3 regions of the Pelorhabdus sp. sgz311001 genome follow, and region 3 is predicted to be linked to each of the others. Evidence: riboswitches for the same ligand, from Rfam matches in the RefSeq annotation. Region 3 holds a riboswitch; each other region holds the start of a gene.
The links. A riboswitch is a leader RNA that binds a small molecule or an ion and turns the genes downstream of it on or off. The one in region 3 is predicted to bind thiamine pyrophosphate.

Region 1: it holds a riboswitch for thiamine pyrophosphate, as region 3 does, so the genes downstream of both, thiS (sulfur carrier protein ThiS) here and thiM (hydroxyethylthiazole kinase) in region 3, are expected to answer to the same signal.
Region 2: it holds a riboswitch for thiamine pyrophosphate, as region 3 does, so the genes downstream of both, thiW (energy coupling factor transporter S component ThiW) here and thiM (hydroxyethylthiazole kinase) in region 3, are expected to answer to the same signal.

What each region holds. Positions count from the first base shown of each region.
Region 1 covers NZ_JBVXUT010000001.1:705,802-715,620, forward strand. Annotated here, with positions in the region: gene AC0MXB_RS03650 (3'-5' exonuclease) at 1-385, shown strand, start outside; gene AC0MXB_RS03655 (2-oxoacid:acceptor oxidoreductase subunit alpha) at 738-2,492, shown strand; gene AC0MXB_RS03660 (2-oxoacid:ferredoxin oxidoreductase subunit beta) at 2,492-3,352, shown strand; gene AC0MXB_RS03665 (hypothetical protein) at 3,601-3,744, opposite strand; gene AC0MXB_RS03670 (HEAT repeat domain-containing protein) at 3,840-4,292, shown strand; TPP riboswitch at 4,337-4,438, shown strand; gene thiS (sulfur carrier protein ThiS) at 4,510-4,710, shown strand; gene AC0MXB_RS03680 (thiazole synthase) at 4,713-5,492, shown strand; gene thiH (2-iminoacetate synthase ThiH) at 5,485-6,609, shown strand; gene thiF (sulfur carrier protein ThiS adenylyltransferase ThiF) at 6,622-7,233, shown strand; gene thiE (thiamine phosphate synthase) at 7,250-7,888, shown strand; gene thiC (phosphomethylpyrimidine synthase ThiC) at 7,912-9,216, shown strand; gene mutY (A/G-specific adenine glycosylase) at 9,347-9,819, shown strand, end outside.
Region 2 covers NZ_JBVXUT010000001.1:366,846-376,664, reverse strand. Annotated here, with positions in the region: gene AC0MXB_RS01940 (FMN-binding glutamate synthase family protein) at 1-317, shown strand, start outside; gene AC0MXB_RS01935 (zinc-dependent alcohol dehydrogenase) at 343-1,473, shown strand; gene AC0MXB_RS01930 (hypothetical protein) at 1,499-1,711, shown strand; gene AC0MXB_RS01925 (RMD1 family protein) at 1,767-2,588, opposite strand; gene AC0MXB_RS01920 (4Fe-4S dicluster domain-containing protein) at 2,738-3,007, opposite strand; gene AC0MXB_RS01915 (2-oxoacid:acceptor oxidoreductase family protein) at 3,000-3,743, opposite strand; gene AC0MXB_RS01910 (thiamine pyrophosphate-dependent enzyme) at 3,727-4,515, opposite strand; gene AC0MXB_RS01905 (transketolase C-terminal domain-containing protein) at 4,528-5,601, opposite strand; gene AC0MXB_RS01900 (diguanylate cyclase domain-containing protein) at 5,796-6,764, opposite strand; TPP riboswitch at 6,956-7,064, shown strand; gene thiW (energy coupling factor transporter S component ThiW) at 7,317-7,850, shown strand; gene thiM (hydroxyethylthiazole kinase) at 7,831-8,661, shown strand; gene AC0MXB_RS01885 (response regulator) at 8,738-9,121, opposite strand; gene AC0MXB_RS01880 (ATP-binding protein) at 9,150-9,819, opposite strand, start outside.
Region 3 covers NZ_JBVXUT010000005.1:161,335-171,153, forward strand. Annotated here, with positions in the region: gene hcp (hydroxylamine reductase) at 1-831, opposite strand, end outside; gene AC0MXB_RS13535 (hypothetical protein) at 1,009-1,446, opposite strand; gene AC0MXB_RS13540 (thiamine phosphate synthase) at 1,537-2,244, opposite strand; gene AC0MXB_RS13545 (MTH1187 family thiamine-binding protein) at 2,241-2,549, opposite strand; gene thiM (hydroxyethylthiazole kinase) at 2,550-3,386, opposite strand; TPP riboswitch at 3,440-3,538, opposite strand; gene AC0MXB_RS13555 (trans-sulfuration enzyme family protein) at 3,565-4,872, opposite strand; gene AC0MXB_RS13560 (iron-containing alcohol dehydrogenase) at 4,891-6,048, opposite strand; gene AC0MXB_RS13565 (DMSO/selenate family reductase complex A subunit) at 6,171-8,420, opposite strand; gene AC0MXB_RS13570 (DMSO/selenate family reductase complex B subunit) at 8,465-9,043, opposite strand; gene AC0MXB_RS13575 (L,D-transpeptidase family protein) at 9,194-9,819, opposite strand, start outside.

The sequences.
Region 1 (9,819 bases), on a different contig from region 3:
GTTTACTGATATTCATGGGATTACGTATAATCAGGTAAGAGATTCTTTGACTTTTCGCGAAATCTGGGCAGAAGTGGTTCCTTACATTGAAGGACAAATTATTGCGGCCCATAATGCACGGTTTGACGAATCGGTTTTATTAGAATCGCTTGCTTATTATCGATTACCTGTGCCATCATTTCAAGTGATTGATTCGCTCGATGTCGCCAGAAAAGCTTGGCCTCAACTAAAAAATCATCAGCTTCATACTGTGGCTGCTCATTTGGCAGTAGAATTAAATCATCATGAAGCTTTAAGCGATGCCCGCGTTTGCGCTGCCATTATCGCCAAGGCTGCAGCAGAACATATTATTGTGAAGTCTTCTTGTTTAAGACGCAGTGGATGAGAGTGTATGAATTCTAAAAAACGGAATTTAGCAGAAATATGGAGGAGATACGATGGTTTTTCGCCCAGTTGATCATCCGAATAATTCAAAGGCAAACTATATTTATGGGCTTATTGTCTTAGCTTTAATGATTTATTTAGGCTTTTATTCTTTGACCCAATCATAATGAAAAAATAAACCAGACTAGCCGGTAGGCTTTGTCTGGTTTATTTTTTAGGCGTACGATAAAAATCCAATAAAAGATTTACATAAATAATAAACAATATTTTTTAAAAAATATAATTCAATTAGAAGGCTTGTTTATAAGTTTGGCGAATGTTTATTTATAATAAGAAATAAAGGGGGAACAGGAATGTCAAAAAAATCTTTTACTGCCATGTTTGGCGGACAAGCAGGGTACGGTGTAATGAGCGCTGGCTCTACCGTGGCCAAGGCGGCTAGCCGCTATGGTTTGTGGGCTATTGTAGTTAACGAGTATCCTTCCCTTATTAAAGGCGGTTTAAATGACTGCTTAGTACAGATTGGTTCTGTGCCTCAAGATGCTTATGATGAAGAGCTGGATTTTCTCGGCGCTTTTTCACAGCCCGCTTGGGATCAAAATATAAACAAACTAAAACCTGGGGCTGTGGCCTTGTATGATGACGGTGCTGTCAAACCTGATTTAGTGAAATTGCCTGAAGGAGTTCAGGTTTTTCCTGTTAAGTTAGTTCAGTCGCTAGAAAGTGGCGATGAGAAAGTTATGGTCAATAGCGCTATGCTTGCTGCTTTTTGCGCTTTAACCGGATTTTCTAGTGAAGCAATTCTTCATGTTTTCGCTAGCGAGTTTACAAAAGCCGATGTGCTAGAAAAAAACATGTCGCTGTTTCATAAGGTTTTTACTGCCGTGCAAGATGAATATAAAGTTAGCAAGCAATTTCCTTTTGCTTTTGAAAAAACTGACCGCAAGAAAATGCTGATTAATGGCAATGACGCGATTTCGCTCGGTGCTTTGGCGGCAGGTGTAACTTTTGCTGCAGGCTATCCAATGACGCCTGGCTCCAGTGTGCTTACTTATCTAGCAGACCACGGGGCTGCCTACGGTTTAGTTTTCAAGCAAGCTGAAGATGAAATTGCGGCAATGAATATGCTCATTGGTGCTGGTTTCGGCGGTGTAAGAGCAATCGGCGCCACGAGCGGCGGCGGTTTTGCTCTGATGGTAGAAGCGCTAGGGTTTGCGGCGCAAGCAGAAATCCCTGTTGTAATGGTACTGGCCCAACGAGGTGGCCCAAGTACTGGTTTGCCTACGCGGACAGCTCAGGCTGATTTGAATTTCGTCTACTATTCCTCGCAAGGAGAGTTTCCTCGCTTGATTGTAGCGCCAGGTGATGTAGATGAGTGTTTCTATGAAACCTTTCGGGTTTTCAATTTAGCTGAAAAATATCAAATGCCTGCCATTATTCTGACTGACAAATATTTGGCGGATTCCAGCTGGGTTCAGGACTTTTTTGATCAAAGCGGCCTTGCAATTGAAAGAAGTTTGGCTGATGAGGATTACTTGGCGAGCCATCAACCTTATTTACGATATAGTTTAACGGAAAACGGCGTATCGCCGCGGTCTTTTCCCGGTCAGAAGGGTGGTCGTCATATAGCCACAAGTTATACTCATGGCGCTGACGGATTTTATAGCTCGGGAAACCGGGAATATGCGGCAGAAGAACCAAGCATTACGGAAAAAGGTACTGATAAGCTATTTAATAAGGTTGAAGATTTGCTTAAGGAAATTCCTTCTGTCAAACTGCACGGTCCTGAGGTGGCCGATTTGACGGTGATTGGTTGGGGATCTTCTAAAGGCGCGATTTTAGCAGCGATGGATGAAGTAGCGCAACAAGGAGTTTCTGTGAATTATTTACAAGTTTTGTATCCTTCGCCTTTTCCCACAGCGGCCGTTGAGGCTGTTTTACAAAAGGCGAAAAAAACATTGTTGATTGAAGGCAACAAAACAGGACAGCTTGGCTTGCTCTTGGGTTCTTATACCGGAATAAAACCAGATTTTACTTATTTTAAATATGACTCTAGACCATTTAGTGTTAAAGCTATCGCCGATAAAATCAAGGAGGTGCTAGTATAATGGATCAATATACTTTACCTTATGTTCCTACATGGTGCCCAGGCTGTGGTAATTTTGGTATTCATGCCGCTTTGAAAAAAGCCTTTCAACTGCTTGAATTAGATCCGGAACAGACGGCTCTCGTTACAGGAATCGGTTGTTCCAGCAAAATAAGTCAATATGTGAATACATACCGTATTGAAACGCTTCACGGTCGTTCGCTGCCTGTGGCTACAGGATTGAAGTTAGCTAATCATAAGCTGACTGTAATTGCCGAAGGCGGCGAAGGCGACGGCATGGGCCTTGGAATGGGGCATTTTATCCACACAGCACGGCGAAATTTAGATATTTCCTATTTTATTCATAACAACCAGATATATGGCCTAACTAAAGGACAGGCCTCGCCTACAAGTGATCTAGGGGCGATAACGAAATTCACACCGCCGCCGCTAGGTAATTTAGAAAAGCCTGTAAACATTGTTCAACTTGCTTTGCAGGCTGGCGCGACTTTTGTTGCTAGATCCTATTCAGCCGACCTGGCGCATTTGAGCGAAACGATGGCTATGGCAATTCAGCATAAAGGTTTTGCTGTTGTCGATATTCTGCAACCTTGCGTATCATTTAATCATGTTAATACGTATCAATGGTATCAAGAGAGAATCTACAAAGTGGATACCTTGTCCGATTATGATGAAACTGATTTTGCTAAGGCTAGCGCCATTGCCGGGCAATGGGGTGATAAAATTCCGCTTGGCGTTATCTATCAGACTGATAGAATGACATTAGAGGAATCCTTGCCCGCTTTGGCGCAGGGAACACTTATCGCCAGAAACTTGAGTCAGCCGAGTTCGGTGCTTTCGTTAATGGAAGAGATGGCGTAAGTCCCTTTTAGTAGAAGTAATTCCACCAGTAGGGATGGTAATTCCACCACCAGCGGCGACATGTATGAAAGTATTGATAAGGGTAGGCGCAGCCTTTACCCCAAAAATAGTTTTTCTGGCATTTGGGGCATTTCAGTCGCATAGTTTCACCACCATAGCTTTTTTGTAGCTTATGCGTTTTTGAGTCGTTTTGTCTCAAACCAATAAAAAGAACAGTCAGGCTGCTTAATTGAGCCTGACTGTTCTTTTTAAGTTGGCAGAGAGTTTTTACAGGGGAACTTTTTCTGTTCTTTGACAGTCTCAGTATCTGTTTTTGCTGATTTTTGCACTGACGCTTCTGCCGGACGCGATTTTTTTTGCGGCTCAGAATTGGCCATATCTTTAAAAGTCATTGCCCATCCTTCTTTCCTATTGTTTTTCTTACTATAGCCTAAACTTACAAGAGTTATACGAAGAATAAAAAAAACGTAAGCGGGTATGGTAAGAAGTGAAGCAGAAGATTGAGGTGAAGAAAGTGCGGGGAAAAATTTTTAGCAGTATATTAGTAGGGCTCATTTCAGGCCTACTTATCGCAGTTGGCAGCTTTCTGTGGCTTGACCGTCATTATATTCAACAGCGAGCTGTTATGACACTTGTACAAACAAGCATGGATAATCCAGCCATACAAGATATGTTGGCGGCGCAGGTTTTGCGCTATCTGAAATCGCCCGAGGGAAGCCAGGAAATGTTGGAGTATTTAAAGCGACCGGAGGTTGCTAAGGTTTTGGCAGAGCATTTAGAAAGTCCGGAAGTAAGGCCGCAGCTTGTGCAACTTTTTAACCAGCCTGATGTTCGTCGGGCTTTTATCGCTTCTTTGGCAAAAGAGCCTGAGTTTAAAATTTTACAGGCCCTTAGCGAATTTGCCGAAGATACAAATCAGGCACAGGGAAGCAGTCAATAGTTCTTTACAAAGCGATAAGGCTGTACTATAATACAGATAAATTAATAGTTCGCTAGGGGAGCCGGTTGGCGGCTGAGAGAAAGATTTTTCGACCCTTTGAACCTGATCTGGTTAATACCAGCGTAGGGAAGCACGCACTTAGCTTGGTTTAAGCTCGCGCCTATGTTGGATCGCGAGCTTTTTTATTTGCGATTTTTTAGCAAGTGAGGTGAGGCGAATGCAAATCCGTTTGAACGGAGCTGAGGTTGTTTTTGCAACAGAAGTTTCACTAGAAGAGTTATTATTGCAGCAAAAAATCAATTTGGACACAGTCATAGTGGAATTAAATCAAACAATTATAAAGCGCGACGAATTGGCTCAAACAATTGTTAAAGATCAAGATACGATTGAAGTGTTGCGCTTTGTCGGAGGCGGTTAATTATGCAACAGCAGGAAGATTTTTTTGAACTTGGCGGGAGAAAGCTCTCTAGTCGCTTATTTATTGGCTCAGGGAAATATAGTGATGATAGGTTGATACCGGCTATTGCCGAGGCATCTGGCGCCGAAGTGATTACAGTGGCACTCAGGCGTATTGATTTTCAAGCAAAACAAGATAATATTTTAGAAAATATACCAGATCATATGCAATTACTGCCCAATACATCAGGCGCTAGAACAGCAGAAGAAGCGATTCGTCTGGCTCGTTTAGCAAAAGCGTCCGGCTGTGGGAATTGGATTAAAATTGAAGTTATTTCTGACAGTAAGTATTTGCTGCCTGATGGTTATGAAACTGTAAAAGCTGCCGAGGTTTTAGCGAAAGAAGGTTTTGTGGTTTTGCCTTATATCAGCCCCGATTTAATGGTGGCAAAAGCGTTAGTAAATGCCGGAGCTGCTGCTATTATGCCTTTAGGCGCGCCGATTGGCACCAATCGCGGCTTGAAAACGAAAGAACTAATTCGAATTCTCATTGAGGAGATTTCACTCCCGATTATCGTTGATGCAGGGATTGGAGCGCCGTCTCATGCCGTAGAAGCTATGGAAATGGGTGCGTCAGCTTGTTTGCTGAATACGGCGATTGCTAGTTCTCCCAATCCATTCTTAATGGCAAAAGCTTTTGGTCAGGCAGTAGCCGCCGGACGACAGGCCTTTTTAGCTGGGTTAGGCGTAGATCAGACTCTAGCGCGAGCGTCGTCGCCGCTTACAGGGTTTTTACATGAATAAGGGTAGCGTCTTTGACGCCCTGCAAGAGTATGATTCCTTTGATTTTCCGGCATTTTTTGCCGCTGTGTCGGAGCAGGATGTAGCGCAGGTATTGCGCAAGGATCATCTCTCCTTAGCCGATTATATGAAGTTGTTAGCGCCAGCTGCGGAGGCTTTTTTAGAGCCTATGGCGCAGAAGGCTAAGGATCTTACAGCACGCCACTTCGGCAGAACGATTCTATTGTTTACGCCAATTTACGTATCTGATGTTTGCAGCAATCAATGCCGCTACTGTGGCTTTAGCGCTTTAAATACGGAGCTCAAACGCAATCATTTAACCTTAGAAGAAGTAGCGCTTGAGGCGCAAGCTGTAGCAAAAACCGGATTAAAACATATTGTTTTTTTAACGGGAGATGCACCGCAGATTGCTTCAGTGAACTATATGGAAGAATGTACTAAAATCTTTCGGAAATATTTTTCCTCTATTTCCATTGAGGTTTACTCCTTGACCAAAGCAGAATATGAACAGCTTGTCCAAGCGGGCGTTGATAATATGACCATGTTTCAGGAGACTTATAATGCGGCGCTTTATGATACACTACATCTGAAAGGACCGAAAAAAGATTACCGCTTTCGCCTCGATGCGCCGGAACGGGCTTGTCAAAGCGGCATGGCGTCGGTTTCGATCGGGGCCTTGCTTGGACTCGATCAATGGCGGCAGGAGTGTTTTAAAACAGGGCTTCATGCAATGTATTTGCAGACGAAGTATCCGGCGGTAGATGTGAGTATTTCGGTTCCCCGCATGCGGCCTCATACGGGTGAATTTCAGCCACCTGTCGCTGTGACCGATAAAAATTTGGTCCAATATATTTTGGCCTATCGATTATTTATGCCTTACTCTGGTATTACGATGTCATCGCGTGAAACTCCAGTTATGCGGGATCATATGATGGGAATCGGTGTAACTAAAATGTCGGCAGGGGCTTGTACTGTTGTCGGCGGACATATAGCGCATCAGAAAAATGCGGGTCAGTTCGACACGTCGGATGAACGGGATGTATCTGCCATGAAAGACGCTATCTTACGGCAAGGTTGTCAACCAGTTATGAAAGATTGGCAGCCCCTTTGGAGCAGGTAAAGGAGGTCTCTTGTGAACGCTTTCGAAACGTCTTTGGCGAGAATGATTGGCTGTGAGGCTTTAGCTAAGATTCAAAGTTTTAAAATTGGTATAGCCGGAGCTGGCGGGCTTGGTTCGAACTGCGCCGTTCATTTAGTGCGCAGTGGTTTTATCGATTTTACGATTGCTGATTTTGATGTGCTTGAGCCAAGCAACTTAAATCGTCAATACTACTTTTCCCGGCAGATTGGTTCTTTAAAGGTTGAGATGCTGCGGGAAAATTTGACGGCCATTAATCCGGCGGCGCAAATTCATACAGTAGCTCAAAAACTGGATACTGATGATTTTAGCAGGGTTTTTGCGGATTGCCATGTGGTCATTGAAGCCTTTGATAAGGCCGAATATAAGAAGAAAGTTATTGAAGCGTTGCTTTCTTCCGACAAACTGCTTGTAGGGGCTTCCGGACTTGCGGGCATGGGCGACAGTGACGCGATTACGATTCACCAGATAAAAGAACGTTTCTTTTTAATTGGTGATTTAGTGACAGGTGTAGGAGTGGATCAGCCGCCTTTAGCGCCGCGTGTGGCAGTGGCAGCGGCTAAACAGGCTGATGTAGTTTTGCGATACGCTTTAGGCATGATTTAGGGAAAGGAGTATTTTTATGAAAAAGCAAGATTGTTTGGGAACAGACTTGTATGGATTGACTGGTGAAGTTTATTCCCAAGGCCGTAGCAACATAGATATTGTCACAGCCATGTTAAAAGCAGGCATTCAAATTATTCAGTATCGGGAAAAAGAGAAAAAGCAGCGCTATAAGTATGAAGAATGTCGCCAGATTCGCGCTCTTACGCAAGAATATAACGCGACCTTTATTGTAAATGACGATATTGAAATTGCCAAACTTGTGAAAGCTGACGGGGTACATATTGGACAAGAAGATCTACCAATTGAATTGGTCCGTCAAATTGTGGGACCTGATATGATAATCGGTCTTTCTACCCATTCGCCACAGCAAGCGCAAGATGCCGTCAAACGGGGCGCTGACTATATTGGCGTTGGTCCAATTTTTGCTACTAAAACGAAAAAAGATGTGTGCAGTCCAGTTGGTTTTGATTATCTTGATTATGTCGTAAAAGAGATTGATCTTCCTTTTGTCGCAATCGGCGGTATTAAAGCTGATAATATTAATCAAGTTGCGGCTCATGGAGCAAAGTGTATTGCCTTGGTAACCGAGATTGTCGGCGCTGACGATATTGCCGCCAAAGTTATTGAGATTCGAAGAAATATGAAGCAAGCTTAAATAACAATAGAAGGAGTGTTACTATGACTTATAGTACGCAAATGGATGCAGCGAGACAAGGAATTATTACCGAACAAATGAAAGTTGTCGCACAAAAAGAAGGCATGGATGTTGAAAAGTTGCGAGGCCTTATTGCGACAGGCAAAGTAGTTATCCCTGCTAATAAGAATCATAAAAGCCTCAGCCCGGAAGGCATCGGTGAAGGACTGAGGACAAAGATTAATGTAAATTTAGGCGTATCGAAAGATTGTTGCGACTTAGATAGCGAAATGGAAAAAGTTAAAAAAGCCGTTGAATTAAAAGCGGAAGCCATCATGGATTTGAGCTGTTACGGCAAGACGCAGGAGTTCCGTCGCCGCGTGCTGGACTATTCGCCAGCCATGATCGGAACTGTGCCGATGTATGATGCTGTTGGCATGCATGATGCAGACCTAAAGGATATGACAGCCGACCAGCTCTTTGAAGTCGTGGAACGCCATGCAGCCGATGGCGTAGACTTTATGACGATTCACTGTGGTTTAAACCGGGCGACAGCCGAACGAGTCAAACGCAATCGTCGCTTAACTAATATTGTGTCCCGCGGCGGTTCGCTGCTGTTTGCCTGGATGGAATTGAATCAAGCGGAAAATCCTTTTTATGAGCAGTATGATCGCGTACTTGATATTTGCGCCCGCTATGATGTGACAATTAGTTTAGGCGATGCTTGCCGCCCTGGTTCGATTCATGATTCAACTGATGCAGCTCAAATTGCTGAGCTGATGACTTTAGGAGAGCTTACTAAGCGTGCTTGGGAGAAAAATGTACAGGTCATGATTGAAGGACCCGGTCATATGGCTCTCAATGAGATTGCGGCGAATATGGTCCTAGAAAAACGTCTCTGTCATGGTGCTCCTTTTTATGTGTTGGGACCACTAGTGACTGATGTGGCTCCTGGCTATGATCATATTACTAGCGCTATTGGCGGTGCTATTGCTGCAGCTAACGGCGCCGATTTTCTCTGTTATGTGACACCAGCGGAACATTTACGGTTGCCTAATTTAGAAGATATGAAAGAAGGTATTATCGCTTCGCGAATTGCTGCTCATGCGGCTGATATTGCCAAAGGCATTCATGGAGCTAGAGATTGGGATAATAAAATGAGCAAAGCAAGAGCCGATGTGGATTGGAAGACCATGTTTAATTTAGCCATTGATCCCGAAAAAGCCAGACGCTATCGTCAGGAATCGGCGCCAGAAGAAGAAGAAACTTGTACGATGTGTGGTAAGATGTGCGCTATGCGCAATATGAATAAGATTTTAAACGGTGAAGAGGTCACTGTAAAAGACTAATTTTTGCCTAATAAATCTTTATTAAGGAATATTTATATAAGATAAAAAAGACTTGTCTTTACGAGACGAGTCTTTTTTACTATAATAAACTGTATTGAATTTTTTATTAAAAGAGGTAAGGGGGAAGATCATGGAGCTAGCCAAAGCTTTATTAACTTGGTACAAAGCGGAAAAGCGAGATCTTCCTTGGCGGCGAGATCAAGATCCTTATAAAATATGGGTATCTGAAATTATGTTGCAGCAGACGCGGGTGGAGGCGGTTATTCCTTATTTTGAGCGTTTTTTATCCCGATTTCCGACTATTGAGAGTTTGGCCGCTGCGCCAGAAGAAGAAGTTCTGCAATACTGGCAAGGCCTTGGCTACTACAGTCGGGCGCGTAATCTTCATAAAGGCGTACAGGAAGTAGCTGCTGCTTACGGCGGGAAAATTCCCGTTTGTCCAACTGAAATCAAAAAATTGGCTGGTGTTGGCGACTATACAGCCGGTGCGATTGCCAGTATTGCCTTTCAAGTGGATTGTCCTGCTGTGGATGGCAATGTTATGCGCGTATTCAGCCGTCTTTTTGCTGTTGCGGAAGATATTAGTACAACAGCAGTAAAACG
Region 2 (9,819 bases), on a different contig from region 3:
CTGATGCCGTTTATATCGGTACAATTGCCCTTATGGCTGCTCTGCATAGTCAAGTAAGCAAGGTTATGCCGCAAACACCGCCAGTACAACTGGCCCTCTACACCGGCAAAGAGGCTGATGAACTTGACATTGATCAAGCGGCGGCGGCTCTAACCAATTTTCTGACCTCCTGCCTCGAAGAAATGAAGCTGGCCGCACAGGCGGTAGGCAAAGGCTCCTTAAGCGCTTTAGATCGTTCTGATCTTGTAACAGTATCCCCTGAGATTGCGCAGTTTAGTGGCATTCGCTACGGGGGCTCACCGCGTACCAGCCGATAATAAAACACGAAAGGGAGCGCCAGAGATGAAAGCGATCACTTATCAGGGAGTACGTGAAGTAGCCGTCACAAAAGTCGCCGATCCAAAAATTCTAAAAGATGATGATATTATTGTCCGTATCACTACAACCACCATTTGTGGTTCTGACTTACACCTGTTTCGTGGTCGCATTCCCAAAATGCCGGAAGGGTTTATTATCGGACACGAGGCGATGGGTATCGTCGAAGAAGCGGGAAAAGCCGTTGCCAAAATAAAAAAAGGCGACCGTGTGGTCGTCCCTTTTCCTGTGGCCTGCGGCCATTGCTTTTATTGCAGCCATGGTCAGTTTAGCCAATGCGATAATTCCAATGAGCATGGCGAAGTAGGCGGTTTTCTCGGTTACAGCGAACTCATGGGCGGCTACGACGGAGCCCAGGCAGAGTTTTTGCGCGTCCCCTACGCAAACGTCGGCCCGAGAATCATTCCTGAAAGCTTAACAGATGAACAAGTCTTATTTTTATCAGATATCCTACCTACGTCCTACTGGGGCGTCGCTAATGGCGGCGTAAAACCAGGCGATACGGTTGTCGTTCTGGGCTGCGGACCAGTGGGACTGCTTACACAAAAATGGGCGAAATACAAGGGCGCAGATCGCATCATTGCTGTTGATAATATTGACTACCGCCTACAGCATGCTAAAAAATTCAATCACGTAGAAACTATCGATTTTAATGACTATGACAATACCGGTGAAACAATAAAAGAAATTACCCATGGCGGCGCTGATGTTGTGATTGATTGTGTCGGCATGGATGGCGTCATGTCACCTATTGAAGAGCTTGAAACCTTACTTATGCTGCAAGGCGGGTCCAAATCAGCGATTGAGATGGCATCTCAGGCCGTAAGAAAATGCGGTACTGTATCAGTCGTCGGCGTTTACGGAATGCGCTATAATAACTTTCCCTTTGGCGATTTCTTTTCCCGCAACATTACGTTAAAAATGGGGCAGTGTCCAGCCCAATCTTATATGGACGAAATTCTAGCACTGATTGAACAAAACAAGTTTGACGCCACTGATATTATTACGCATCGCCTCCCTCTTAATGAAGGAAAAAAAGCCTATGAGCTCTTTGATCACCGCCTTGATAACTGCATCAAGGTTATATTAAAACCATAGCATGTAAGGAAGTGAGATTCAGCCAATGGATGAAGAATACCCTGAAGAAATCCTGCTTAAAATCGCCGAAGAATGTCAAAAGTTCGAACATATTATAAACGCTATGGGATATGGTTATTCGCTGCTTAATGTATCGCCACAAGATTTTAAACAACGCTGCAATGATTGTGTCTATTGGTATCATGGGACATGCAAAATTTTCCGTAAAGAACTGTCACAATGGCGCCCAGTTCACTAATTAAGAATACCAAACGGGGCTGTACAAAATTTTAATTTTGCACAGCCCCTGCCAATTACCATTTAATTTTATCGATCAGTGACAAAATGACTTCAATGACAATTAATATAATAATCGCCCATTCCAATTTTGTCCCGCGTTTCGCATGGGTTAAATTGGAGAAAGACTCCGTAATATCCATAAGTACCTGCGTTTTGTGATTGACAATATCGCGCCGATCATCAAGCTCAAAGATTTGGCTAAGTTCGGCATAAAGATCGGATGCTGCCTCATTAACCCAAGTGACTTCCGGCTTATCCAACAGCATGATATACGAAATTGTATTGAGCTTAAAACCCAATATTCTTGCCGATATCTTGGCAAGTTTTTCATCAGAGGCCACTAAATTCCCCTCATGAAGTCTCTCTACGGTGACTTCGACGTCATCAAGCAAAGTATCAATATTGGTTTCAATTCGATCAAGGGCTACTGATTTTGCCAGAATCGTTGAAACAATTTCCCGATGATAGTCAGCTTCCGCTGCGGCCAACATATAATCATTTTTTACCATGGGCTCCTGTGAGGCATCAATCTCAATTTTATAGTCATCCATATATTTAAAGGGATCTTTTGTGATAATCCGCTTATCAATGGTCCGCAAATAATTAATCAAGTCAGTCATCTCATGATGGGCACAATTAATAAAAACAACACTGCCAAAATGAAAGAGTCTCACGCGTCGTCCCTGCGTTTCTTTAATAATCCCCTTGAGCGCTTCCTCCTGCAATACTAAGGAATCTTCCCATTTCCATTTTCTGTTAATCCCAAAATGCGCGGCTATACTGTTTAAATCCAATTCATTACATAAAACAACCGCTTTAAATTCTTCACTACTCATAGAACCTCCAAATACTTTCTTACTGCCAGTTTAATCTTAAAACAATATTTTGTAACTAATTATATTTTCCATAGCACAAAAAATGTCCTGCCCAAAGTAAGTAAAAAAGTCATTGATACGAATCGAAAAAAAATAACCGGAACATCCGGCTATTTTTTTTCGATTCGTATGGCACAATCAGGACAAACCATTTGACACATACCGCAAACAATACAGCCTTCAATCCGCGGTTCTACGCGAGGCGTCCCATAGACCCCCACTTCCTTTGACCATTCAATGACTTTCGTGGGACATTTTTGTATACACAAACCACACCCCTTGCATAAACCAGGAAATCCAAGCCAAATTCCCCGTGGGTTATCGTAGCGAACTGACTTCCATTGTATCTTTCTTGTAGCGGTGTCCGCTTCTTTAGCCATTTTTGCCTCCTTCCACCAGCGCAGCAAACATTTCATAGCCTTTAGCTAGAGCTTGTTCATTCAATTCCCGCAGCTTAGGATCCTTCTGAAATTTATGGCCGAGTTTTTCTTCCAACGCTCGTTGAACAGCTTCTAAAGGCATAATAGAAGTCGCCGCAAGTAGCGTTCCTAAAATCATAATATTAAAAACACGAGGATGCAGTTCATTCTTGGCCGTATCATTAGCAGCAATGGCAATCACTCGTCCTACCTTGCGCGGAATTTTTCTTTCCTTATTCTCCGCGTTCTCTGCTTCATGAAAGTAAAAACAGCTTCGATTATCGCCTAAATCTTCTGCTGCCGTTTTAATCTCGGCTTGATCGGTCGGACAAGGTGGCGTGCTCTCAAAATACTGCAAACCAATGATCTCATCATTAACTTGCGCTGGCTCAATCAGCGAATTGTCATAAATATACAGAGTTTCTTCTCCGGCATAATGGCGTGTCCTAGCTATCGCTCTGGCGCTTAAGGCGATCAAAATATCAGCCGTCTCAAATTTAGGAGCGCCAATTTTCTCATCTGCTTCGGTAATTTGCAAGTAGGCCATAGAAATGCCACCACGTTGCTCAACACCAAAGTTAGGTATATATAAAGCTTCTTTACCTTCGCGATTTGCCGCTTCGGCAACGATTTCCGCAATAGATTGAATTCCTTGCCCGCCTTCGCCAGCAAGCAAAATTTTAAGGATTTTGTGCATGCTCTTCCCCCTTTGCTTCCGGCAATTTCAATTCGCCCACCTTAAAATAGGCTGTCATATCTTTTTCAACAAATCGCCAGGTTTGTTCGGCATTGGTTTTCCAATTTGTCGGACAGGATGACAGAGCCTCAATAAAAGAAATACCGCGACCAGCCATTTGATTTTCTAACCCCTTGCGGATAAATTTAGTTAACTGCTTAATATTAGAAATTGTACCTCTAGCTACATAAGCGCCTTCTTGACTAATAGCTGCTACCATTTCCGGTCCCAAAAGCGGCGGCCCCGCTTCTTCTACCTTTTTGCCATAGGGACTCGTTTCCGTTACCTGCCCTGGCAAAGTCGTCGGCGCCATCTGTCCTCCGGTCATAGCGTAATTCACATTGTTAACAAGAACAATCGTAATTTTTTCGTTACGTAAAACAGCATTTACTAAATGCTGACTGCCAATGGCGTAGCCACCGCCATCACCCATATAAGCCACGCCCACTAGATCTGGCCTAACCCGCTTAGCACCGGCAATAAAAGGAGTTGTTCGACCGTGATGGGTCTGTACGCAGTCGGCCTGAAAGAAATTCCAGCTAAGCAGGGAACAGCCAATATCACAGCCATAAAGCAGCTTATCTACAATGCCCAGTTCGTCAATTGCTTGTCCTAAGCATTTTAAAACAATCCCATGACCACAGCCAGGACAAAAACTATGAGGTTTAGAAGTTTCCAGCCAAGAAGCAGGGAAAGCAGGCTGAAAAATCTGGTCTTCAATTAATTCCTGCATGGACTCACCCTTTCATATTTCAAGTTTTGCCGTTTCCCGGTAAACCTCTTCCGTCGTAATACCAAGACCGGGGCGAAACACTTTAGTAATTGGCACATTTAGACCATAAAGCGCTTCTGTTACCATCCGATAAAACTGTCCTTCGGCCGATTCGAATAGCAAGAGGTGTTTCGCTTTTTGAACAGCTTGCCGCATTTGCTCAGCGGGAAAAGGACGTAAGGTAATGGGCCGAAAAAAGCCAATTTTCCGCCCCTCTTGTTGCAGAATTTTAGCGGCGGCCCGACAGGATCGACTTACAATGCCATGGCTTACCAGTATAACATCGGCCTTGTCACAATTCTCCTCTTCCCATTCCACGATTTGTGGCGCCATTTTTTGATAGGCGCTAAGATGCTCTTGCAAAACCTCATAGAGTTCTTCTTCCGTATTATAGGTATTACGATAATGTTCATAGTCTGACGCCGCGTCCTTCCCCACTAAGGGATAAGGCTTTACAAGTTCCATTCCCGCCTCAGTTGGATCATACACCGTAAGGGATTCGCGCATTTTCCCCTGGTAGCCGTCACCAAGAACATAGGCGGGAAAGCGATATTGCCAAGCTCGGTTAAAAGCTTTAATGGTATAATCAAACAATTCTTGATGACTCGCTGTCGAATAAACAATTCGAAGACCCTCACCATTGCCGCCGAAAGCAGTCAGAGTCGTCTCCTGTTGACCATAAATAACAGTTGCCGTAGAGGGGCCGCCGCGCTGCTGAATTACAAACACAGCAGGAATACGCATCATCTCAGCCATAGCCATCGGTTCCTGCATTAATACGTTTCCTGGTCCAGCTGTACTCGTAAAAGCTTTTTTTCCTGTCATTACAGCGCCAAGCGTGTAATAGCCTGCTGAAAGCTCATCTTCTGTCTGCAAAAAAAGTTTATTAAAATCAGGCGCATATTTTGTCCAATACTGCATGACCTCTGTTTGCGGTGTAATAGGGTAGCCGAACAAGGCATCGGCCTTCGCCGCCAGCGCCGCCAAGGCGATTGCCTGATTGCCAGTAATAAAGCGACGCCCTTTTTCCAATGTTTCTTTAGGCATATCATCCCTCCTATGAACTCCTTACATAGATAGCTTTGACCAATCTCTTAAGTCTATTCATAAGATATAAAAAATCCCCAGCCGCCAACCTTTCAAGCTCCTGACCGAAACACTACACCGCAACAATAAAACAAGCCGGAAAATCCGTTACTGGATTTCCGGCTTTTATATTTCAATTCGATTTTAAAATTTTTCTACTTTGCATAGGAAAGATAGGTTCTACCGCCAGATCGCTTAGCTGCATACATAGCATGATCCGCATAAGCAATCAAATCAGCAGCACCTTCGGCGTCATCAGGAAAAAAACTTAGACCAATGCTGATCCCAATTTCTACTTGACTGTCTTCTCTTGTGATCGGCTCTAAACAATAATTTAGCAGTCTATTCGCAATACTATACGCTTCCTCACGTTCAGACAGATCAGACAGAATGGCAACAAATTCGTCGCCAGCTAAGCGCGCGGCAAAATCCTTCGCTCTCAAGGTACGACGAAACCGCTCCGCCAGAACCTGTAATAAAAAATCACCGGTATTGTGACCAAAGCGATCATTTACTTGCTTAAAATCATCAATATCCATAAACAGCACCGCAAAGAAACGTTTATATTTTGTTCCTTCGCCTACGGCTCGCTCCAGCATTGCTTCAAAAAAGCGACGATTCGGCAGGTTAGTTAGCGAATCATAAAAAGCATATTGATACATAAGCTTTTCATTTTTACGTCGTTCGCTAATATCACGCGTAACGCCAATAAATCCTTTGGAGCGTTTTTGCGAATCCAAAAGCGGATTGACTGTCACTTCCAGCCAAAGCGTATACCCTGCCTTATGATAAGCTTCTACTGTATAAATAAAACTTTGCTTATTTCGCTCTTCAAGGGGCAAAGCTTTACGCTCTTCATATTTTTTCTGCACTTTTCTCACCGAATCTGCTGTAAGAAGAGTAAATAAAGAACGTCCAATCAACTCCTCCGTCTGATAACCAAAAACAGGCTGAACCGCAGGGGATACGTAAACAAATCGAAAAGCTTCATCAAGTTGCCAAATCACATCCAGGGAATTTTCCGCTAAAAAGCGATACATCTGTTCGCTTTTCCCTAATTCCTCATTGATTTTTGTTAGCTTGTTACAGCGTCTCTGTAATTTTATGATTTCAATGGATTTCATGGTTTTCCTCCTACAACCTTGTTCCTGCTCTATCTATTAAAGATTCTCTATGATTTTCCATTATATTTTTTTCGAACCTTTTCGACAGTTTCCTGCTATTTTATATCTTTTAAAAAACTTTCTATTTTGTCAGAGTAATAACAGCGCTGTTCATTGCGATTCTTGCCATCTTATGCTACAATAAATGAAAATAAATTGAGTAGGGGAGCTTGTAGTGCAGGCTGAGAAAAAGTAATCAAACTTTGACCCTTAAACCTGATTTGGATAATGCCAACGTAGGAAAAGTTTCGCTTGTACAAACAGGGTAACCGCTTCGGTCTATCCTGTTTTTTGATTTACCGGCAACAAGAAAAGATGACGGAGGAGCGTCCGGCGTCAGAACAAACCGACAACTAAATAGCGAGGGAGCTTGTGTTTCAAGCTGAGAGGAAGCTTTTAAGCTTCGACCGACCTGCAGCACACCGCAGGAGAGCTATTTAGTGTATCAGTATATCCTTTTTTAAGAACTCTCCTGAGCGAGTCGCTGCCGACCAAACTCAAGGAGGTTTTTTTATGCAAAAAAATTCAAAGGTACTAAAATTAGTTATGCTATCGATGCTAGTCGCGCTTGGTGTAGTCATTTCTCCCATTTTACGCATTGAAGGCATGTGTCCTATGGCGCATTTTATCAATATTGTTTGCGCTGTTTTGCTAGGTCCATGGTATGCGCTGCTCTGCGCAACGCTCATCGGGGTCATTCGCATGATGTTTATGGGCATCCCGCCGCTTGCTCTGACAGGTGCGGTCTTTGGCGCTTTCTTATCAGGAGTTTTCTATCGCGTATCAAAAGGCAATCTTTTCGGCGCCGTAGCGGGCGAAGTCATTGGCACAGGCATTATCGGTGCAATCGTATCCTATCCGGTTATGGCTTTTATCTATGGCAAAACTGGCCTTACTTGGCTCTTCTATGTACCGCTTTTTCTGTGCGGCACTTTAATCGGCGGAACAATCGCCTATTTCTTCTTAAATTCACTGAAACGATCTGGTATGCTAGTAAATTTCCAACGCAACTTAGGAGCGAAAATTTATGATAAAGTCCAGGCTTAATGTAGCTGATTTACTTACAATTAGGGAACAAATTCGTCACGAAAAACCATTAATTCACTGTATCACAAATCCTATTTCTATCAATGACTGCGCCAATGCGATCCTCGCCGTAGGCGCTAAACCAATTATGGCCGAACATCCTTTAGAAGTGGAAGCGATTACAACGCTAGCAGGTTCTTTAGCTGTAAATCTGGGAAACATCACTGATGCGCGTATGGCATCCATTCCTCTGGCAGGAAAAAAAGCCTTAGCACTACAGCACCCCATTATTATTGACTTAGTTGGCATTGCCTGCAGCAATCTAAGGCTTCAATTTGCCGAAACTTTCATTACGCAGTGCCGCCCTTCTGTCATAAAAGGCAATATGTCGGAATTAAAAGCTTTGGCAGGCGTAAAGAACACTGCTTTGGGAATTGATGTAGGCATTCAAGATCAAATTACCGAAAATACTTTAATTGCAAATGCCGCCATTGTAGCTGCCCTAGCACAAAAAACAACTTCTGTCGTTGTCGCTTCAGGCGTAATTGATTTACTTTCCGATGGACACCATACCTACGCTGTGAAAAACGGCTGCGAAATGCTGTCCTTAGTGACTGGCACAGGCTGCATGCTAAATGCTCTCATCGGCACTTTTTTAGCAAGTCAAAATATCCTGGGCAGCGCCTTGCTCGCTACAACGCTCTTAGGCGTCTGCGGCGAAACAGCCATTCAAACGAGTGGCCCCGGAACTTTTCGTTCCAGCCTGATTGATCAACTTTATACCCTTACCGACGAAACGTTCCAACATAAAGCAAACTATTTTTTAATATAATAAAAAAACTGCTTTCAGGAATCTCCTAAAAGCAGCGTCACCTAAGACTGCCTTGTTCCAGGCAGTCTTACTATTTTTATTTTGCCTCACAAAAACTAGCCTCATTTAAAACAATGTCTATAGCACTTAAAAGCTTCTCCGCCTGAAGCGGTTTTATAATATAATTCTTAGCCCCTTCCTGCAAAGCTTCAAAGATTACGTGTTTTTGACCTAAGGCACTTACAACAATGACTTTTGCCAAAGGATCTATTTTCATAATTCCCTTTAATGCCCCGATCCCCCCCAATCCGGGCATCGTTAAATCCATTGTAACAATATCCGGGCCGCATCTTGGATATTCTTGTATGGCGTTTTCGCCGTTTACGGCCTCCGCTACTACTTCATGCCCGGCTTTTTCAAAAATCTTGCGCAGCACTGTACGCATCATTAAAGCATCATCTACAATCATTATTCTTGCCATAAGTTTTCTCCTTTATATTATATGTCGTTTATCTAATAGCAAAACCATCTACGTCGCTCGCTTTTCTATGCGGCAAAAAGAAAACAAATTCAGTTCCCTGTCCAATCGCACTATGAATCTGTACGGTCCCATGAAGTTGCTTTAACTCTGCTAGAACCGCAGAAAGTCCCACACCGCGTCCTGCTAATTCAGTAACTTTGGGAGCGCCGGAAAAGCCTTCAGCAAAAACAAGCTGCAACTTTTTTTGCTCATCCATCCCTGCCAATTCTACTGTTGTACAAATTTTTCTTTGCAACGCAATAGAGCTGATTTGCTCTGAATCCATTCCCCTGCCATCATCACGAATATGTAACCTCATGCCCTCAGCATCGTGATGGATCCAACAACGCATATGGCCGATTTCATCTTTCCCTTGCACGATTCTTTCCTCTAAGGACTCTAAGCCATGCACTACAGCATTTCGAAATACATGACCAAGTGATTTAATAAATTCTTGATAAATAATTGGATCGACGAGATTCTCGCCGCCTTCAATAACAAACGGTTTAATCACTTTGCCATTTCGTTCCGCCAATCCTACCGTATACTCAGGATAAGATTGCAATAATTCTTTAAATGGCTTATACCGCAGCTTTCTTAGTTCAGGAAGTAGGAAACGACATTCTTCCGGCGGTAAAAGCTCTTGCACTTTCGCTTCT
Region 3 (9,819 bases):
TGCTAAATTCTCGTACTTTTTAAAAGCAGGATAATAGTGAGCAGGCAGCATTTCGCTATGAGTGTATACATCTACACCCGTTCCTTGCGTCTGCTCTAACAACTGCTCCAAATCTGTCAAATCATGACCAGAAATTAAAATAGCCGGATTTTCACGCACGCCAAGATTTACTTTTGTAATCTCTGGGTTGCCATATTTGCTCGTATTCGCTTCATCCAATAGCGCCATAGCTGCTACGCCTAGTTCACCTGTCTTTAACGTAAGGGCAACCAGTTCATCTACGGCTCGATCATGCAGTGTAGCATCAAGCGCTTCATAGATAAAAGCATAAATTGCGGGATTTTCTTTGCCAATCTGCAGGGCGTGATGCGTATAAGCAGCCATGCCTTTTAGACCATAAATGATTAATTCGCGCAAAGACCGGATATCCGCATTCGTTGTCGCCAATACGCCGATGCTATTCGCTTTTGCCAGCAGCGACTCTTTCGTAGAAACAGTAAAAGAAGCTGCATCAATCTCATCAGAATAACCGCTTTTCTTTTTTAAGGCGTCGCGCAGTTCCAGCATTTTATGAATTTGTCCTTCAATAGCTATCTCATCAAAATTCGCATTTGTAATAGTAATAAATAAACTTTTTAAAACTTCATGGTTTACTTCAGCCATTTCAGCCGGATTTAATTTTCCGTGAACAACCACATGAGCAATTCCCTTAACTGTATAGATGAGTAGATCCTGTAGTTTTGCTACTTCGGCGGTCTTGCCACAGACTCCCCGCACCTCGCAGCCCGTTCCCTTTGCGGTTTCCTGACACTGATAACAAAACATACTCACTAAAAAAACCTCCTCAAAATTATTTGAAAATTACTTATTTTGTGGACTATTAATAAAATTTGTCATTATAAGACAAAATCCCTCTTTTTTATCGTAAATTTTCCAAATTAAAAAAGCTGCCTTCGGCAGCTTTTTCATTAGGTTTCGATATACAATGTAGGTTTTCAACTGAGAAGCTCATCCGTTAGAAGCTGAGCCAACAGCAAGCCCAATTAGAAAAGCGGCGATATTATGCATAGCCTCATTATGCCGCTGCTCTTCAAGCTCTTGGCGATCTTTCCATGCTCGCCAGGATTCATGATCGCGCCGAGCCATTTCGCGCTCATGACGAGCCATCTCTAAATCATGTTGCCGCTCTCTTTCATGGAAACGTTCCATAAACCGTTCATGACGTTCTCTTTCCTCACGCTGTCTTTCCCGCCAATGACTCCGACTTTCAAAACTCCAACGCTGCATCGCTTCATTATGGCGCCGATCTTCCTGTGTATAAGCTTCATCATGACGCATCCGCCACTCGTCACCAGGCGATGCTTCGGAGGTACTCATAAACAATCCTGTTTGCATAATTCCGGCCAATAAAGAGAAAGCAATAAATTTCTTCGCTTTTTGATTCATAGTTTATCCCTCCACTATTTACTAATGTAAGTATAAACTAGAAATATGACAAAATTATGACTATACTACCCAAATAATGGCTTAGCTATATCACCGCTGCCCTTTAGCCTCATCCCAGGCTTTGGCCAACGCAGTAGCTGCTCCCTTTGGATCATCCGCTTCAGAAACGGCCGATACAACAAAAAAGCCTGCGATTCCCGTTTGGGCTAACTGCGGTATATCAACAAGTTTAACGCCCCCACCCACTACGACGGGAATGGGACTAAGCTTAGCCAATTTTGCGATTTCATCAAAGCTTCTAGTAATCACATTTCCACTGTGATCCATGCCGCAATCGGGTTTTGTTTTTGTTTCATGTAAAGGGCCAGCGCCAAAATAATCAATCTGACTCACATCAGCCGTTGTAATATAATCAAACAATTCATGCGTTCTAGCCGATAAGCCAACAACCGCATCTTTGCCGAGATATTCCCGGCAAACATCTACAGGAATATCAGTTTGACCAACATGAATCCCATCCACTTTTACACCAAGCTTTCTTGCCGCCAAAACAACATCTAAGCGATCATCAACAAGAAGGGCCACAGTGTTTGATTTACCAAGACTTTTAATAACATCGGCTGCCTGACGGGTTAGTTCAATCATTTCAGCGGCAGAAGCTACTTTCGAACGAATTTGCACACAAGTAAAACCAGCCGCCACAGCATCACGAACAATTTCTGCTACAGGACGCTTCTTCGTATTTTCTGGACCAACAACAAGATAGGCTGAAATATCTAAATTTGTTCTTATACTCATTTCTCATCCTCCAAAATTTCGTTGACCTTTTCCACCTTCGCCTGAATCATATTAGTAAAGCTAGGGCGTATATCAGCTTTTAGAACGACTTCGGTACGAATCCCCTTCGCCGCAAGTACAAAAGTTGCCGCTTTAACAACTTGCATCACGTCGTCCCATTCTCCTTCGATCTCAGTAAACATGGCAGTAGTACGATTAGGCAAACCGGATTCGCGAATGACTTTTACCACTTCAGCTACATAGGGAGCAAGTTCATCGCCTACGCCGCAGGGAGCAATAGCAACAGCAACTAAAGTATTCATCATTTATACCTCCTTAATATCAAAAGGATTATCAGCAATCTCGCTTGCTGTGGCCTTATATAATTCATCAAGAAACTGGATTTGAAAATGTCCTGGACCATCCACCTGCTCGGCCGCACGACGTCCCGCTAAATTGTAAATCGCTGTAGCGGTAAGCGCTGCAATAAAGGGTGATGCCGCTGTAAGATAAACTGCCGCAACACCGCCTAGAGAACAGCCTGCCCCAGTAATTTTAGTCAAAAAAGTTGACCCGCCTTGAGAAAAAGCAACGATGGCACCGTCTGTGATTAAATCGATTTCTCCTGATACAGCAACAGCGCCGCCCGTCCATTTCGCCAAGGCAACAGCTGCTGTTTGGGCAGTATTGACAGAGTCAGTCGAATCAACGCCGCGCACCTTTGACGCCTCAGTTCCTCCTGCTAAATTCCATAAACCAGCTAAAGCAATAATTTCTGAAGCATTGCCTCGAATGATACTCGGTTTATACTCTTTAAATTGAAGCAATAGTTTTGTTCTTAGCTCGCCAATGCCCACAGCAACAGGATCAAGCACCCAAGGTTTATTTGCCTCATACAAAGCTTTGGCGGTACGCGGCAATGTCTCCTCGTAAACGGGAAGAAGTGTGCCGACATTAATATAAGTAGCGCCGCCCGCCTTCGCTAAAAACTCCCCTTCATCAGGCAAATACACCATAGCCGCTGCACCACCGACAGCGAGCTGCGCATTTGCCACAAAATTGATTGTAACAGAATTTGTAATCGATCCTGCCATTGGATTTGTTTTCTGTACTGTTTCTACGGCTTGTATCATCTGCGCTTGAATACTTTTCTTATCGATCATTTTGCCCTCTTTCCATGCAAAAAAAATGCTCACCTGCATTCGGTAAGCATCTTTCGCACTGTCCTATTGCTTCCCTACGTCAGCGTTAACTAACAGGTTCAAAGGGTCAGGTTTTACCTTCTCAACTCTAAGGAGTCCCCCCGCAATCTATTATTTTCTATAACGTATCACTTCTCATCTATTCTGTCAATGTAGTATCTGCCGAGCAAAGTAAATGTTTCTCTGCCGCTTGGGTAAGATCCGCCACAAGATCTTGATACGCTTCGAGTCCCGCATGGAACCGTAAAATAAAGCCGTCCGGTAGCGGCGTAACTTGCCGCTTACCATGTACAGGCAGTACGAGTGACAAATGTCCGCCCCAGCTTTCCGCAATCCAAAACAGATTTAAAGCATCCATAAAAGCTTCAAGCTGTCGGCTCGCTAGATCAGAGCAAAAAACCACGCTAAACAAACCATTCCCTTTATGAAAATAATGCTGGAAGCGTTCATAGTAAGGGGAAGATATCAGAGTCGGCGACAGAACTTCGCGGGTAAAAGGCTGCTTGCTAAACCATTCTATCAGTTGCTGCGCTGTGGCAGCATGACGGTCAAGCCGCTCTGTAGCCGAATCGATACGATGATACAGCCGGGAACAGGTCGTTGGTGCTACTGCACCATTGCCAGCAGCGCGCAATTCATCGGAAATACTCTGCCAGTCACTTTCATGCTTCGTAATGACAACGCCTGATGGCGTATCGCCGTAACCGCCTTCATACTTCGTTGTAGCTTGTATAACAATATCCACGCCATAGTTAAGGGGCTTAAACCGAACATGGCTTGCCCAAGTATTATCCATAACAGTACGCAGATTTGCCGCTTTTGCTATAGCAATGATTCCGTCGATATCGGGAATTTCAAAAGTACCACTGCCCGGCGCCTCTAGATAAATCATGAGATCATCTCTATGGGGATACTCCTGATGCGCTTTGCATAAAACTGCCGAAAATTCTTCTTTCGATGCACCTGCCGGGTAACGAATCTGAGTGATCTTTCTTCTATTTAAATAACGTACCATCGGTCCATAGACGCAATCAGGAAGCAAAATTGCTTTCGGTGAAAAAGCGGCTAAAGTTGTCGAAATTGCCGACAAGCCTGATGGACAAATAACCGCTCCATAGCCATTATGAAGCGCCGCGATTTTTCTGCAGACAGCATCTGCTTCCGGCGTTTGAGGTATGCCATATTCCGCCCCGCCATAGGGTGCTTTGCCACATTCATCAGCGATACGATAGGCTTCCAGGGTAGGAAATAAAACAGAACTTTGGCCCCAGGAACCCGTTTGTGAAAACTGCGCTGCATCGCCAAGCCCGGCGGGATTGGGATGGCCGTGAACCTTATAAGGATTCATAACCGGTTCTTGCACCAGTCTGGTCTTGCTTGAGCACTGCATGAGAAAGTTACGCCTCGCCTCGCCCCGCATCGCAGCTTCCATTGTTTCATATTTCATAGTGAATTCTCCCATACCTTAATAACCGTCATTGTAAGCCTTATCAAACAAGGCCATATAGCCTTCCTTGGTTATAACTCGCGGATTGCTGTCATTCGAACCATTCTTCACCGACATTTCCGCCAGAAGTTCGAAATCTGCCTTGTCGATATTTAAAGACCGTATCCCAGGCAACCCGATTTTTTGCGACAAGGCCTTAATATGTTCAATGCCTTGTTGCGCAGCCTTCGCGTCATCCTGTTCGTCAATTCCCATAGCGCGGGCAATTCGTGCGTACTTATACTCCACCGATGGCAGATTGTATTCCATCACATAAGGCAGTAATATGGCGTTGCACATACCATGCGGCGCATCATACAGACTCCCCAAGGCTTCCGCCATGCAATGCACTGAAGCAACATCGGCATGACTAAAAGAAAGTCCCGCCAAAAGACTGCCCATCATCATTTTATCACGAGCCTCGCGATTCGTACCATTTGTTACGGCCTCCAGGATATTTTGCGCGATATATTCGACAGCGTACAACCCAACAGCCTCGGCAATTGGTTCCGTACAATTTGCTGTATAGCCTTCGATTGCGTGCGTCAGAGCATCAATCCCTGTAGCCGCGGCAACCATTGCGGGAACCGTAAATGTCAGTTCAGGATCGACAATAGCGACTTTTGCAGCAATTGCCGGGCTTTTTATGGTAAATTTGAACTTCTCTTTTGTATCAGTAATAACTGAGGAAAAAGTGACTTCACTGCCCGTACCAGCCGTTGTCGGAATGGTAATAAGCGGCAAACAATCATCCTTTATTTTATTCTTGCCTTGATAGTCGCGGACTTTTCCCCCTTGGCGCGTCAGGACAGCCACCGCCTTGGCCGCATCAATTGGACTGCCGCCGCCAAAAGCAACTAATGCATCAATACCCTGTTGTCTAGCAAGCTCAGCCGCCGCCTCCACATTGGTATCCTTCGGGTTCGCCTCGATAGCATCATAAGTAATAAAAGCCACGTCTGCAGCGGTAATAAGATCACTGATTTTCTGCAAAAGTCCCGTTGCCGCTAGACCTTTATCGGTAATAATCATGACTTTTTTTACGTTCAATAATCGCAGTTCTTCCGCCAAAACACTTACTATTCCAGCGCCATATCTAATTTTTGTCGGTAATAAAAATTCAAAGCAGTCGATCAATACATCCGCCCCCTTAATGTACTAACATACCACGAACAGGCTTTTTGCTTGACGCAGTCTATTTGTGTCATATTGTATATTCTCCATGATCAGGTTAAATCCTGGCAAAAAAGCCCAATTTTCTATTTTTCTAAAGGCTCACTTTTGTCGCTTTCCACTTCCACCAAATTCGTGTGCTGGGGATTGCCAAAAGCCAGAGGTGTTGGCGCATATTTCGTCAGAACATTAATGCAGCCGCGCCGATCAATCCCTTGTTCATCAGGCGTCCACCAGGCTCCTTGCGGTACTGATACAACACCTGGCATAATTCGAGGAGTTACTTTTACTGGTAAAACAATAATACCGCGAGCGTTGAAGACCCGGACATTTTCCCCAGCAACGATCTGTCGGCTTGCGGCATCAAGCGGATTCATCCAGACTTCCTGACGTCCTGCTTCCTCCATCCAGCGAGTATTATCAAAGGTCGAGTGGACACGGCGCTTATAATGATGCCCGATACACTGAAGCGGATATTCTTTTATCAAAGGATCTTCCGGTCCTTCCCAAGCCGTAATATATTTCGGTATAGCCGGAATCGTTTTTAGTTTCTCCATTTGCCATAGCCGCTGTGAAAAGATCTCGATTTTTCCTGATGGCGTTGGAAAAGGGTATTCTTGGGGATTATCAATTTGCTCTTGAAAGGCAATATAAGGCTCCTTGTAATAACGACGATAAATCCCTTTGGCCTGAAGCTTTTCAAACGACGGAAAATCAGGATCAACCTTTCGCGTTTCTGCCACAAGATACTGTAGCCATTCTCGTAAGGTACGCCCTGCTGTAAACACATCGTGCAGCCCCAGTTTTTGGGCCAAATCGCTAACCCAACTATAGCCATTGCGGCATTGGCCTGGCGGCTCTACCGCCTGATTTCCATATAAAACATAGTCGCCATAAAGCCAGGGATTGACTAGATCTTCCCGTTCCATAAACGTATCGGCAGGTAAAACAATATCAGCATATCTTGCGCTAGGTGTAAGAAAGTGGCCGTTATCAACAATCAATTCCGCTAATGCTTCATCTTCCAATAATTGAGCCGTACCATTCGTATCAGAGTGCTGATTTGTTAAACAATTACCGCCCAAGTTAAAAATTAGCTTAATATTAGAATTCAGTTTAGAAACCCCTCTGACCCCTGCTTCCGCTCCCATTTCAGTTCCCCGTACTAGCGCTTCAGTCCAAGTAAACATAGAAATTTGTGCTTTGCAAGGATTGGAAATTGGGATAGACGCAAGCGGAATGTCTTGGGCTGGTTTACCATGGCCTGAAGCCCAACCGCCCTTCCTGCCAACATTTCCTGTCATGGCCGCTAAGACAGTGCCACAACGAACTATTTGTTCGCCATAGGCATGACGCTGTGGACCATACCCTTGAATCAAAGCGCCTGGTCGCCTTGTGGCATATTTTCGCGCTAAAGCTGTAATCTGCTCGCGTGGTATTCCCGTAATTGATTCGGCCCATTCCGGAGTTTTTGCCTTTTTATCAGATCCCAATCCTAAAATATAAGCTTTAAAAGAATTTCCATCTGGAATATGCGGCGGCATGTGCTGCTCATCAAATCCCAGACAGTAGGTATCAAGAAATGACTGATCCTGTAAGTGTTCAGTAATCATGACATACGCCATTGCCTCTAAAAGAGCGCAATCCGTTGTAGGACGAATCGGAATCCATTGATCGGCCAGAGCTGCCGTCGTATTCGAATAGACGGGATCAATCGAAATAATTTCGGCCCCAGCTTGTTTAGCTTGCTTAAGATAAAAAGCCGTATTCGTACCGTGAATCGTTTCTGCCGGATTCCAACCTAAAAGAATAATCAGTTTTGAGTTTATCCAATCTTCCCGGCTACTTCCAGTGCGATTCGTTCCAAAGGTATAGGGAGTCGCATCTTCCGTACAGGCTGTGCTATACGTTCCATAATAGGAAAGAAAACCGCCGTAAAAACCTAGAAGTCTCGCCATCCAAACGCGTTCCGACGTTTTTCCGGAATTCCCTGTAGCATAATTTAAATAGATCGCCTCAGGGCCGTATTGCTGCATAATTCGCCTTGTCTGACAGGCAATCGTCTCTAAAGCTTCATCCCAACTAATTGGCGTAAACTTACCCTCGCCACGCTTGCCGATACGCTTTAAAGGCTGAGTTAAGCGATCGGGATGATACATATAATCACGATAAGAACGGCAGCGCAAACAACCACGCAACTGCGGATCGCCAGGCTTATCCAAAATCGTATCATCAGCAGAAATTTTTACAACCTTACCATCTTTTACATGGGTTTTAAACAGACAGCGGCCGCCACAATTTAAAGCGCCTGCCGTATAGACTACTTTTTCAGCCATAACCTACACCTCTGGTACCGATTTTACAATTCTAACTGAGACCATTATATATTGCCGTGACGATGCGGCGTGATGACCAGCGCCGGTTCCGTCAAGGATTTATCAACCATGCCCTTTGTCTGCGAAACTGAGCCATATTTTCGCTGCAACTCTTCTAGCAAGCCATAGTCTAACACCCGCATCGGACAAGCCGCTACACATGCCGGTTCTTTGTCTTGCTCCAGTAGATCAAGGCAAAAATCACATTTTCCCATTTTTCCTGTAGTCTGATCAAGCTGTAACGCTTCATAAGGACAAGCTGTCGTACACTGTTTACAGCCAACACACTTTTCCACTGCTAATAAAACAATACCATCTTCCTCACGTTTTCTTAAGGCGCCAGTAGGACATACCGCAACACAAACTGGTTTCTGGCAATGATTGCAGCTTAAAGAAGTCCAGAAAGCAAATACATTCTGGCGAATCACACCATCGACCTGCTCATATTCACCGCCGCAATATTCATAGACTTTCCGGTACAATTGCCCCTGAGGCAAATTATTTTTATCTTTACAGGCAATTTGACAGGTACAACAGCCAGAACAATGTTCTTGTGCAAAATAGAATGCCAATTGTTTTGTCATAAACTCTCTCCATCATATGAAAAAAGCGCCATGGCGCAAATTTCCAAATCAATTGCGCCATAAACGCTTTATATTTTATGTTTTATCGTTTCGCCTTACCTTCAGTAAAATCCTGCATTATCATCCTTTAAAACACTTATAAAGAATCAACTATAAGTCTAGTTTTTTAATAGTTTTCTTATCAGCGATTCCGGTAGGATTTAATCCATTGTCATATTGATATCTTTTTACAGCTACCTCCGTATTCCGGTCAAAAAAACCATCAGCCTGCCCTTCAAAATAACCAAGTTCTCTCAATTTCCGTTGTAGGATTACGACATCCGCGCCCGATATTTCATAGCTAAGCGTACGCTCAATATGAAATATTTGATCTTCTACTCTTACTGAAGTTCCTACTGGCACCCATTCATAAAGCTCTTCTATGTCCTTATTTCGCATTCGGATACACCCATGACTCGCTACCGTACCAATGCTCCATGGTTGGTTTGTACCATGAATTCCATATCCCCCCCAGGGCACACTAAGTGCTAAAAACCTTGTGCCAAACATATCACCTTTCCTATAGGATTTCCATACAATTGTCCAGTCGCCCACAGGCGTGGGTGTTTCATCTTTTCCAACTGCAATAGGATATGTTTTATACAAAGCGCCAGCGCTATATAATTGCAAAGTGAGATCAGGAATTTTGATAATGATCGTTATTGGCCCTGTGGGAGGATTCAAATTCTGACTCGGAATTGTTGTAAATTGCATATCCTCCCAATACTGAAGCCCCA